4 regions of the Pectobacterium carotovorum genome follow, and region 1 is predicted to be linked to each of the others. Evidence: predicted binding sites of a transcription regulator. Region 1 holds the regulator's gene; each other region holds the start of a gene.
The links. The regulator CRP, encoded in region 1, controls carbon source genes, mostly activating them, when cyclic AMP is high. The targets are predictions, from matches to a motif close to ATGTGANNNNNNTCACAT.
Positions count from the first base shown of each region.

Region 2: R9X49_RS06725 (6-phosphofructokinase) is a predicted target of CRP. The motif match lies at 1,575-1,592, and genes of this name have one in related genera.
Region 3: R9X49_RS10765 (YfcZ/YiiS family protein) is a predicted target of CRP. The motif match lies at 1,696-1,713, and genes of this name have one in related genera.
Region 4: focA (formate transporter FocA) is a predicted target of CRP. The motif match lies at 1,557-1,574, and genes of this name have one in related genera.

Region 1 is NZ_JAXAFK010000005.1:229,649-232,862, forward strand. Features, by position in the region: gene argD (bifunctional acetylornithine/succinyldiaminopimelate transaminase) at 1-1,021, shown strand, start outside; gene crp (cAMP-activated global transcriptional regulator CRP) at 1,180-1,812, opposite strand; gene R9X49_RS19375 (OsmC family protein) at 2,187-2,594, shown strand; gene R9X49_RS19380 (phosphoribulokinase) at 2,708-3,214, opposite strand, start outside.
Region 2 is NZ_JAXAFK010000001.1:1,502,879-1,506,092, forward strand. Features, by position in the region: gene R9X49_RS06715 (PTS sugar transporter subunit IIC) at 1-211, opposite strand, end outside; gene R9X49_RS06720 (PTS sugar transporter subunit IIB) at 225-518, opposite strand; gene R9X49_RS06725 (6-phosphofructokinase) at 529-1,509, opposite strand; gene R9X49_RS06730 (D-amino acid dehydrogenase) at 1,996-3,214, shown strand, end outside.
Region 3 is NZ_JAXAFK010000001.1:2,410,274-2,413,487, reverse strand. Features, by position in the region: gene mqo (malate dehydrogenase (quinone)) at 1-13, shown strand, start outside; gene fadL (long-chain fatty acid transporter FadL) at 164-1,447, opposite strand; gene R9X49_RS10765 (YfcZ/YiiS family protein) at 1,831-2,127, shown strand; gene fadI (acetyl-CoA C-acyltransferase FadI) at 2,400-3,214, shown strand, end outside.
Region 4 is NZ_JAXAFK010000001.1:1,188,133-1,191,346, forward strand. Features, by position in the region: gene pflB (formate C-acetyltransferase) at 1-579, opposite strand, end outside; gene focA (formate transporter FocA) at 637-1,497, opposite strand; gene ycaO (30S ribosomal protein S12 methylthiotransferase accessory factor YcaO) at 1,948-3,214, opposite strand, start outside.

The DNA of each region.
Region 1 (3,214 bases):
ACAGGGTGAAAAGCTGTGGCACACCAGCAATATTTTCACCAACGAACCTGCGCTACGCCTCGCCAGTAAACTGATTGATGCCACTTTTGCCGATCGCGTGTTCTTTGTTAACTCCGGCGCTGAAGCTAACGAAGCGGCATTTAAGCTGGCACGTCACTATGCGGTTAAACGTCATAGCCCGTATAAAACCAAGATCATCGCCTTCTACAATGCATTCCATGGTCGGACGCTGTTCACCGTCTCGGTTGGCGGACAGCCTAAATATGCCGATGGCTTCGGGCCTAAGCCTGCGGATATTGTCCATGTTCCTTTCAACGATCTGGCTGCGGTCAAAGCAGTGATGGACGATCACACCTGCGCAGTCGTGCTGGAGCCGATTCAGGGCGAGGGCGGTATTACGCCTGCTACGCCTGAGTTTTTGCAAGGCGTTCGCGATCTGTGCGATCAGCATAAGGCGCTGCTGGTGTTTGATGAAGTGCAGAGCGGGATGGGGCGTACTGGCAAACTATTCAGCTACATGCACTACGGTATTACGCCGGATATCCTCACCACCGCTAAAGCGCTGGGTGGCGGCTTCCCGATTAGCGCGATGCTGACGACGGAAGAGATCGCTTCTGTGATGACGGTTGGGGTACACGGCACCACCTATGGCGGTAACCCGCTTGCCTGTGCGGTGGCGGAAGCCGCGCTGGATATCATTAACACACCGGAAGTGCTGTCAGGCGTGGCGAATCGGCACGATCGCTTTGTTAGTGAACTGGAGAAAATCAACCAGCAGTACGGCGTATTCGAGCAGGTTCGCGGTATGGGGCTCCTGCTGGGGGCAGAACTGAAACCGCAGTGGCATGGCCGCGCAGGCGAGTTTCTGGCTGCTGCAACGGCTCAGGGTCTGATGGTGCTGATGGCTGGGCCGAACGTAATTCGCTTTGTGCCGTCTTTGATCATTGATGAAGACGATATTGTGCAGGGGATGGATAAGTTCGCCAAAGCCGTCGCGCAGGTCGTTAACGCAGCAAACTGAGTGGCGTTCTTAAAAGCGCAGCGATAAAAAAACGTAGGGAACGTTTTTCAACGTCGCTTGCGACGGCCCGAAGGGTGGCGAGCAGGAAGCTCGCCATAAAAAAAAGCGTGAGGCCGAGGCTTCACGCTTTTTTATTGGTAGGGTACAGCGACAGGGATTTAGCGAGTGCCGTAAACGACAATCGTTTTACCGTGCGCAGAGATCAGGTTCTGGTCTTCTAACATTTTCAGAATGCGACCCACGGTTTCACGCGAGCAGCCAACGATTTGCCCAATTTCCTGACGGGTAATTTTTATTTGCATGCCATCTGGATGCGTCATGGCATCAGGTTGTTTGGCCAGGTTGAGTAGAGTTTGAGCAATACGGCCGGTCACATCAAGGAAGGCGAGGTTGCCGACTTTCTCTGAGGTAACCTGGAGTCTGCTTGCCATTTGCGCAGACAGACGCATGAGGATATCTGGGTTAACCTGGATGAGCTGGCGGAATTTTTTATAGGAAATTTCAGCCACTTCACAGGCGGTTTTTGCCCGAACCCAGGCGCTGCGTTCCTGACCTTCTTCAAACAGGCCGAGCTCGCCGATAAAATCGCCCTGATTGAGGTAGGAAAGAATCATTTCCTTGCCTTCTTCATCTTTGATTAGCACTGCGACAGAGCCTTTCACGATGTAGTAAAGCGTTTCTGCTTTTTCACCTTGGTGAATCAGCGTGCTCTTCGATGGATACTTATGGATATGACAATGGGAAAGGAACCATTCGAGAGTTGGGTCTGTTTGCGGTTTGCCGAGAACCATTCGCTATCATCCTCTGTTGTAATTCACTGCGCAAATTACAGGGGTCAGAGTTCCCTGTACGGCGTGTTTAACTGCTAAAAAAATAAAATTCAGTCTAGGCAGAATGACGTCAGGGAATATACTGGAACCACTGTACCCTTGATTTTCCGGTTGCTGCCTTGCCGCATCGTAAACGTGGCTGGGTATATCTGGCCACGCAATCATCTTCTTCGTTTCTGGGTTTGTCCAGAAAAGGTCTATTCTATTTTCGTTTTAACACAGCTTTAAGGACGTGTCTTGTGTTGTCTCGCTTCAGCATGACAAAGCTCTGATTAACGCTGGTTTTTGTACAGTAACGGTATAAATTTTCAAAAAATTTTTAGTGGAGAGGCACCATGCAGGCACGGGTAAAATGGGTTGAAGGCTTAACGTTTTTGGGCGAATCCGCGTCAGGGCACCAGATCTTGATGGACGGTAATTCCGGTGATAAAGCGCCCAGTCCGATGGAGATGGTGTTGATGTCTGTGGGGGGATGCAGCGCGATTGATGTCGTGTCGATTCTGCAAAAAGGCCGCAACGATGTGGCGGACTGTGAAGTGAAGTTGACGTCAGAGCGCCGGTCTGAAGCGCCGCGTTTATTTACCCATATCAATCTGCATTTTATCGTGACGGGAAAAGGGCTGACCGACAAAGCCGTTGAGCGAGCTGTCGCACTATCAGCGGAAAAATACTGCTCTGTGGCACTGATGCTAGGCAAAGCCGTTGAGGTAACGCACAGCCACGAAATTAGAGTGCTGGAATAATCCCTTTCTCTGAGCACTCATTCTGGTCACTTAAGCCTGTTATTAGGGGAAACACAGGGGGAGATTCCCGTCGGGAGGCCTCACCCCTGTGGTCGCCCCGTATATCTTGATGCTTATTCGATGGTTTTCCCTTCAATTAACCGCTGCACCAGCGGTGCCATGATGAGCTCCATCGCCAGCCCCATTTTCCCGCCGGGAACGACCAGCGTGTTGATGTGGGAGATAAACGATCCCTGCAACATGGCGAGCAGATAGGGATAATCAATATTATCCAACCCCTGAAAGTGAATGACGACGAAGCTTTCATCCAGCGAGGGAATCGACTTGGCAGCAAACGGGTTGGAGGTGTCCACGGTGGGCACGCGCTGGAAGTTGATGTGCGTACGAGAGAACTGCGGAGTGATGTAGGTGATGTAGTCTTCCATTGAGCGGACGACGGAATCCATGACCGCTTCACGCGAGTGACCGCGTTCATTGACGTCACGAATCAGCTTTTGGATCCATTCCAGGTTGACGATCGGCACCACGCCGACGAGCAAATCTACATGCTGTGCCACGTCGTTTTGGTCGGTGACCACGCCACCGTGCAGCCCTTCATAAAACAGGATGTCGGTGGGTTC
Region 2 (3,214 bases), on a different contig from region 1:
TAAAGATTCTGTTCAAATACGTTAGGGTGTCGACGATGATGTTAATCCCCGCCATCATGATGAGGAAACCCAGCAGGGTTTTGAACGTTCCTTCCGCAATTTTCCCGACTGACTTTTTCTGTAGAATCAAACCAATCATGGCGATCAGTGCGATTAATATGGATGCCTGGCCTAATAAATCTTTCACAATGAAATTGATAACGGTGTTCATTTTTCACCTCATGTTATTTATGAGCCTGGATATAGGCTAAAATTTTTTCTTCTATTTCATCTTTGTCGGTCAATTTATTAAGAATGATGATTCTTTTTTTCTCATCCTCATTGGCATCGCTAGTCAGAATATCAGCAAATATTTTCTGCGTTAAAATGACGTCATAACGGAAGGCAGAGGCTTCTGAAATCGTGGTGTGATTTATTTCTGCCTCAATGCCCAGTTTTTTTAGTACGGATTTTGCACTCATTTCGATAGCGAAACTGGAGCCTAATCCACAGCCGCATACGCAAAGAACTTTCAACATAATAATGGCCTCATATAAGATGATGAGCTTTCGCGAGCTTATAAAAATGACTTTCTACATCAACTAATCGGCGTTCCGATTCCTCTAAGTCGATGGGAATAGCTTTGTTGTTGTTATTAATAATGATGATTTTATTTGTCAGCCCAGTGTTGATACACCGAACGACCTCTTCTGCTAAAAGGGTGCCCTGAATAATTTCTTCCCCGGTGGGCGCGCCATTTCGTAAACCATACCCCAAAATTGTTTTTCGGATACGGATTCCAATTTTGTGCTCTAGCTTCTTGATAATAGTGTCGATCGCGCCCTGAAAGCCGGGTGTATATTCCTGGGTATAGCCTTCAGAGCATAAAATAATCACGCTGTTCTGTTCTGCAATTTTCTCCCGAATACATTGTGATAACGCATCCATGTCCCAGGGGGATTCTGGAATAAGCGCAATGTCAGCATTGCTCTTCAACGCCGCCTGTAATGTTAATTCTCCGCAATAACCACCAAGCAGTTCAATCATGAATACTCGGCCTTGTAATCCCCGGCCCGTATTGCGTAACTTTTCTACCTCACTCATTACCTGTTCACAGGCGGTAGAAAAACCAATCGTGTAGCTGTTTCCTGAAATATCATTATCAATCGTCATGCCTACGCCGTAGCAATGAATACCATAGTGGCTGAGTTTTTTGAGAAATTGGAATGATCCATCTCCCCCAGCCATGATGAGCGCATCGAGTTTTTGTTTTTGTATATTCTTGACGATTTTCTCATAATCAGCTTTTCTGCATTTTTCGGCTCTTCTCCCTGACGTCATCAACGGCATTGATGAGATGGAATAATCAACCAGATCGCGACGAGTAATCGCTTTGCAGCAATTGTCGATAAGGCCATTGATTCCACCAGCGAAAATAACGATGTCAGCATCTGTCATTCTGTTCACCTGAAAGATGAAGTTATTTATTCCGCTAACGTCGCCGCCACTAATGACTAATCCAATTTTCATCGTTGACCTCTGAAATATGAATAATTATCGTGTGAACACAATGTTATTAAACTGATAAAGCATTTTTTTGATGAATATCTCAAATTTGTATTTAATTACGCGGTTGCGTGGCTTGACAGGGATGAATAGGGAGCTTTTTTTGTGATGGTTGTCATGATTTTAAAATGCGCTATTTAGCTAACGTATTCATTCATCTGACTTTTAACATTTCCGTCTTTTTTTATCTTTTCTGCCGTTTCTTCCTAAAAAACGAATGCCTATTTTGTGAATGATTTCACAGTTATTTCGTTACGAACGTCCTCGAGAAGATTGATTGAGGTGATAAAGAACAATAGATAAATGTTATCGTTGAGACGGGTGACAATTCCTTCCCAAATGCTAGAGTAGTCTTCAGTTTCACCTGTTACCTAGTGTTTTATTCCATTAAATAAACAGTTTTCTAGCAGATTAGACGGTCTTTAGCGGAGACAAAGGGAGAGCGGTAGCATGCGGGTTGTGATTCTGGGAAGTGGCGTAGTTGGCGTGAGTACCGCCTGGTATCTTGCGCAGGCAGGGCATGATGTCACCGTTATCGACAGGCAACCGGAGCCCGCGTTAGAAACCAGCGCCGGGAATGCCGGACAGATTTCCCCCGGCTATGCCGCGCCCTGGGCCGCGCCGGGAATACCGCTGAAAGCGATAAAGTGGATGTTTCAGCGCCATGCGCCTCTGGCCATCCGGCCAGATTTCACGGCCGCACAGCTGTGCTGGATGTGGCAAATGTTGCTCAACTGCGATGCGCGTCACTATAAAACCAACAAAGCGCGGATGGTCCGTCTGGCGGAATACAGCCGCGACTGTTTGCAAGCGCTGCGGCGAGAGACCGGTATCGAGTACGAAGGTCGGCAAGGCGGGACGCTGCAACTGTTCCGCACCGAACAGCAATATGACAATGCAACACGGGATATCGCCGTGCTGGAAGAGGCTGGCGTACCGTATCAACTGCTGACGCGGCATGAGCTGGCCTCCGTTGAGCCTGCGCTGGCGAACGTGGCGGAGAAACTAACCGGTGGGCTGCGTTTACCGCATGATGAGACGGGGGATTGTCAGCTGTTCACCCGTCAACTGGCGGCGATGGCTGCCGATGCGGGTGTCGCCTTTAAGCTGGGACGTAACATCCGCCAACTGCGGGTGGAAGGGCAAAACGTGACGGGCGTACAGTGCGACGATGAAATGATCGTGGCGGACGCTTATGTGATGGCCTGCGGTTCCTATTCAACGGGGCTGCTGCGCCAGTGGTTCGATATTCCGGTTTATCCGCTGAAAGGCTATTCACTGACGATTCCGCTGGCGGATGATGCCTCTGCACCGGTTTCTACCGTGTTGGATGAAACCTACAAAGTGGCAATAACCCGGTTTGATCGCCGCATCCGCGTTGGAGGAATGGCAGAGGTCGTAGGCTTTAATACCGATCTGAACCCTAAACGGCGTGAGACGCTGGAGATGGTGGTACGCGATCTGTACCCCCATTGCGGCCCGATTGAACAAGCGACATTCTGGACGGGGCTGCGCCCGATGACGCCAGACGGCACGCCACTGGTAGGGCGTTCACCGCTGAAAAATCTGTATCTGAATACCGGACATGGCACGTTAGGCTGGACCATGGCCTGCGGTTCAGGGAAGTTGTTGGCGGATATTCTGTCGAACAAATCACCGGAGATTGAGT
Region 3 (3,214 bases), on a different contig from region 1:
TAAACCTGAATAATCGGTATTAGCCAGAAAGCACGATATAAGGCCGCGAAAGCGGCCTTTTTTGTATCTGTGTCGCGTAAATACAGGCAATAAAAAAGCAGGTAAGTTGCCTTACCTGCTTGATCACGTTCTACACGGTAGAAATAAGAACGTCTGTTCTTATTTAGAACGCATAGTTGAAGTTTACGCCGTACAACCAGGCTTTACCTTTGGAGGTAAAGTTATAGCGTGGTGAACCAGCGACATCAGAGATAGGTTCACTGATATCAACTTGTTTGCCGTGCATGTAGGACACGCCGACATCCACAGAGGCATCTTTATTAAATGCGTAGGTGGTGCCTGCACTTAGCCAGAAACGGTCCTGATCCGGGATAGAGATAGAACGTTTGTCAGCCGGTACCGGGCTATCATCAAACGCGATACCGCCGCGGAACGTCCAGTTATCGTCATGATAGTAGGTGGTGCCGAGTGCGATACGGTAAGCATCACGGAAGCTTTCATCTTTATGGAACAGAGTCTGCCCGTTGTTGCCCGTCGCTTTCAGCTCCTGGAACTGGCTCCAACTGGTATAGGCCAGACTGTAGTGAACCGCCCACTTCGGTGCTACGCGATGGTAGGCTGATGCTTCCCACATTTCTGGCAGATTCAGCGTCAGCTTGCCAGGGATCGTTGCACCACTTGTCCCAACAGGCAGGCCTGGAGCGATAGCTGGTTTGGCACTATGGTAATCGCCATCAAAATCGATCTTAACTTTTGAGCGATAGGTAAAGCCGAAGCGGTTATTTTCGTCGACTTCATACAGGATACCGGCGTTCCAGCCGTAGCCCCACTCTTTGCCTTCCATGTGTACTAACTCGGAAGACGGCTGCAAGCCACCTGCAGCCAGCTCGCCAGCACGACGCTCGATTTTCGCATCGGCATAGACGGCGTTAACACCTAAACCAAAGCTGAAATGCTGATTCAGACGATAAGCGGCGCTCAGGTTCAGGTTTGATGTCAACAGATCGGTTTTTCCACCGATAGAACCTGCGGCATAGGTATCGTTAAATTCCGTTGCCAGCCCATAGTTGGTGGTGGCGGAAGCGCCAATCGCCCACTGATCATCAAGTGGCATGATGAAATGCAGGTTCGGTACCCAGGCGTGCGGCGCGATATTCTTGGCGCTGGTATTCTGCCCTGCCAGGGAGTTTTTCCCCTGAACATCGATATCCGGGTTGATATAGGTGACGCCACCGGAGAAGGATGGACGGTCAAACATGGTCATGGTCGCGGGGTTACGGCTGCCGGAGGCCGCATTATCGGCTACGGCACCTTCACCAGAAAATGCACGCCCCAGACCCGATGAGGAATATTCATTTAGCTGGAAACCAGCTGCTGACACATTTGCTGAAAACAGTGCCACCGCAACAGCAATTGTGGATTGTTTGAACAGGTTTTTCTGGTTCATGACCAAAACCTCTTTATATGCTTGTTATTTAACGTTGTTACACGGGGTAACAAGGGACGCGCATTGTAGGGGGCGCACTCAGCCTGACAAATCAGACCAGTTGCCAAAGTATAAGTTGGGAATACGATAATGTTGCATTCGTGTATTAAGAATATTTCCAAAATGATGCAAAATTTAGATCTGCTTAACGTTTTGGTTAATTTGTGTGAAGAGATATTACTCGGTTTTTACTGCCGTATAACACCTTAATGTGATTGATATCACTAAAATTACTGGCTGGCATGAAGTGCTGGCACTGATTTGGGATGAGGGAGTAAAATATAAGGAGGATAGAAAATATTTGAACTGGATCATAATCTCCCGCGTTTTAAGAGGAAAGCAGCATGACGAACGTAATCAACAAATGCAGTGCTGAAGAAACCGCAGCCTGCTGCTGTGTCGATGTCGGCACAATCATGGATAACACAGATTGCACAGCGTCTTACAGCAAGGTTTTCGGCGATCGTTCTGACGCGGAAGCGGCGCTGGCCGCCCTGACGGCAAAAGCGCGTGCGGTAGAGTCTGACCCCTGCGACATTGTCAGCACGTTGGAAGACATAGACGGTGGCGTTAAGCTGGACATCGGTTTTACATTCAGTTGCCAGGCTGAAACGATGATTTTCCAGCTCGGCCTGCGTTAATATTTTCCCCGGCAGGATCCTTCTTGTGGCTCCTGCCCGTCACTGCTTCCACTAATGCATTACCTCGCCTCTATTCCTTCTGTTATTGCTATTTCTTCACTTTTGTTCGCTGCTACTCGCTGCTCTTCACACTTTTGCGTTGCGTGACTTTGCGTAATGTAACCATCTGGTTAACAATGAAATCAGGTCTGACCTGTTGTGCGCGCAATTTATTTTTGGCTAACGGAAGTATTTTTGGTTAACGGGAGTATTTTCGGTTAACAGGAGCGTTTATGAGTGAGGTATTACCTCTGATAACCCGCCGTGGCGATCGCATTGCGTTCGTGAGCGGATTACGCACCCCATTTGCCCGGCAGGCAACGGCCTATCATGGCGTACCTGCCCTCGAATTAGGGAAGCTCGTCACCAGCGAATTATTGGTTCGCACGGGTATCGATCCTGAGCTGATCGAGCTATTGGTGTTTGGACAGGTGGTCCAAATGCCCGAAGCGCCGAATATCGCCAGAGAGATCGTGCTCGGCACGGGAATGAGCGTACATACCGATGCCTATAGCGTGTCGCGTGCCTGCGCGACCAGTTTTCAGGCGGTTGCCAACGTGGCAGAAAGTATTATGGCGGGTACGGTCGAAGTCGGTATTGCCGGTGGCGCGGATTCCTCTTCCGTGCTGCCTATTGGTGTCAGCAAAGCGTTGGCCAGAACGCTGGTGGATATGAACAAAGCCAGAACGCTGGGCCAGAAGTTGAAACTGTTAAGCGGCCTACGCCCGAAAGACCTGCTGCCGGTTGCACCCGCCGTGGCGGAGTATTCCACCGGATTGCGCATGGGCGATACCGCGGAACAGATGGCAAAAACCTACGGTATCACGCGTGAAGAGCAGGATGAGTTGGCGCACCGTTCGCACAGGCTGGCGGCACAGGCCTGGGAATCTGGCGTGCTGCGCGATGAAGTGATGACGGCTTACGTCCCGCCTTATGAGAAGGCGCTGAGTGAAGATAACAATGTGCGCCATGATTCCGCACTGGAGCAGTATTCCCGTTTACGCCCGGCGTTTGACCGTCGGCACGGTTCGGTCACGGCGGCCAACAG
Region 4 (3,214 bases), on a different contig from region 1:
CAGGTAGTCGATACCGTACAGCGCAACGCGACGGTAGTCACCGATGATACGGCCACGGCCGTAGGCATCAGGCAGACCTGTCAGAACGCCAGATTTACGGCAACGCAGGATATCTGGGGTGTAAACATCGAACACGCCCTGGTTGTGCGTTTTGCGGTATTCAGTGAAGATTTTTTTCAGTTGAGGATCCAGTTCACGGCCGTAAACTTTGCATGAACCTTCAACCATTTTGATGCCGCCAAACGGAATCAACGCACGTTTCAGCGGAGCGTCAGTCTGCAGACCAACGATTTTTTCCAGACCTTTGTTGATGTATCCCGCGTCGTGAGACGTGATAGTTGCGGCAACATTGGTATCAAAATCAACAGGGGCGTGAGTGCGGTTTTCCTGCTTGATGCCTTCCATGACGCTGTCCCACAGGGCAGAAGTCGCTTTGGTTGCACCAGCCAGGAAAGACTCATCACCTTCATACGGTGTGTAGTTTTTCTGGATAAAGTCACGAACATTGACGTTATCCTGCCATTCACCTTTGCTAAAGCCTTGCCATGCATTGGCCAATTTTTCATTCAGCTCGGTCATTTTACACCTACCTTTGATATGGATTTCTTAAAACCCGACGTTGCGGCCGATTGCACCTTAGTGGTGCTTGTCTCCACCGCGCAAATAAATTACCCAATATGTTAAACCGACCAGGACACCACCGCCGATGATGTTCCCCAGGGTGACGGGAATCAGGTTATCGGTAATGAAGTGGCTAACGGTTAAATGTTCAAATTGAGAAGGCACCATTCCAATTGCGTTCCAGAATTCTGGGGTCGCAAAATTTTTGATAACGATGCCCATAGGAATCATGAACATGTTCGCGATACTGTGCTCAAAGCCGCTGGCAACGAACATGGCGACAGGCAGGATCATGGCAAACATTTTGTCGGTAAGTGTACGGCCAGAGTAGCTCATCCACACAGCCAGACAAACCATCAGGTTAGCCAGAATACCTAGACACAGTGCTTCGACAAATGTGTGTTCCAGCTTGTGTTCCGCCGTTTGCAGGACGTTGAGGCCCCATGCACCGTTCGCGACCATGTGTTCTCCCGAGAACCAGATAAGCCCAACGAAGAAAAGCGCGCCAATCAGGTTGCCGACATAGACATTTGCCCAATTATAGGCTAGTTGCTTCCAGGTAATACGTCCACTGGCTTTGGCTATCACGATGAGTACGGTTGAGGTAAATAAGTCTGCACCGCAGACGACAACCAACATGAGGCCAAGGGAGAAACAGATACCACCGATCAACTTTGCGATACCGAAAGGTATCGTCGCGGTTCCTGTGGTGGCAGTAATATAAAAGACGAAGGCGATCGAAATAAATACACCCGCAGTTATCGCCAAATAAAACGTCGTACACGGTTGTTTGGTAGCTTTATAAACTCCGGCGTCTTCAGCAACTTTTGCCATTGCAGCCGGGAGTAATAGAGTAAAGGGGTTGTCAGCTTTCACACTAACTCTCTCTTAAAAATTATCAGCATTGAGATACTAACAAAGCAGTATACGGTAAAATTTGACGTGGATCATATTGCAAGAAATTAACAAGGTGGTGAGGAGGGTTAGATACCGTGTTTTTTAGGTTAATTGATTGAATTTAATAATAAAAAAATATTTTAAATTTTGCAAAAAGAGTTGAATGGGATACGTTAAACCTACCGATTTAGCGTTAATAAAAATCATGTTTTGTAGAATTTCAGTACCACCTTGTCGACGTAATTTAATTAAAAATTCACTATTCAATAACAATGTTCTGATTATGCATTACGAATAATAAATATTACCCTGTGGATAATAAAATAGCCCTTTAAAATAAAGGGCTATTTGGGATTACCAGAGGCAGATTGCTATTTGCTATAGCGCGTATTCATCAATATAAGACGCACTGGTTGCCTCAGTCAGACATTATTTTGCCTGCCAGTAACGACGTTTAGCCTGTTGCAGTTTCTCATAGGCCGCCAACAGAGACTGGTGTGCAGGTAACGTGGTAAAGGTATCATCCACGGCAAACAAACCGTAGAAGCAGGCTTCGCCAGCCACAGCGGCGCTGGCGGCATCGACCGTTTCACTGCCGTACATTTTGGTAAAGGCGTCGTAGTATTCTGCCGGGTCGCGCTCAGGCTCTTGAGCCAGTAACAGCAGGGTCTGAAGGCAACGGTAATAATTGCTGCGCTGCGCCGTAAAGACAGAGTCGTTGAAGTCCTGCGTCCACTCTGTCCAGCTAAGCGCCTGATCCAGATCGCCGCCGGCCAGTGCCAGCATCGCTTTCAATTCGCCAACGCGCAGAGTAAACCAGCCATTATCTTTACCAGTGGCAATGCCGAGCAGTTCGCGTACGCGGGTGAAGTCGTCCAGCCCTTCATCATCCAACTGTTGTAACAGAGCCAGATAGTCTTCTTTCTCCCATTTGCTACCAGGCAGCGCCAGCAGCGTGTCACGCAGGTGAGCGCCCATACTGTTATTGGCCAATAACAGATCGTCAGCAGGGTAGATGTCTGACATTCCCGGCACGATGATGCGGCAGGCATAAACAGACAGATGCTCATAGTCGGCAATATAAACTTCTTTATCTTCCTGCTTGAAGATTGCCATCAGCGTGGCGAATTCTTCTTCTGTCGACCCTTTAAAGCTCCAGTCAGCAAATTCATAATCCGCTTCTTTCTTGAACATATCCCAGGAGATCAGGCCGCTGGAATCGATAAAGTGGGTTTCCAGATTGGCGTGTTCGGCCACTTCTTCATCATCAAACGTCGGTGGAGTGAAGACGTCCAGATCTTTCAGACCGCGACCTTGCAACAGTTCGGTGACGGTACGCTCCAGCGCTACGCCGAAATCAGGGTGCGCGCCGAAGGAGGCAAAGCAGGTGCCGTTAGCCGGGTTAAATAGGACTACGCAGATAACCGGGTATTTCCCGCCTAGTGAGGCATCGTAAGAGAAAATCGGGAAGCCTTCTTTTTCCAACGTTGCAATCGCTTCGACCACGCCAGGGTAGCGATTCAGTACCGCTTGCGGGATTTCCGGCAGGCTGATGGACTCGGCAATGATGCGGTTTTTGATGCTGCGCTCGAACACTTCAGACAGCCCCTGAACGCGGGCTTCGTTGGCGGTGTTCCCGGCGGACATCCCGTTAGAAACGTACAGGTTACCGATGATATTCATCGGGATATAAACG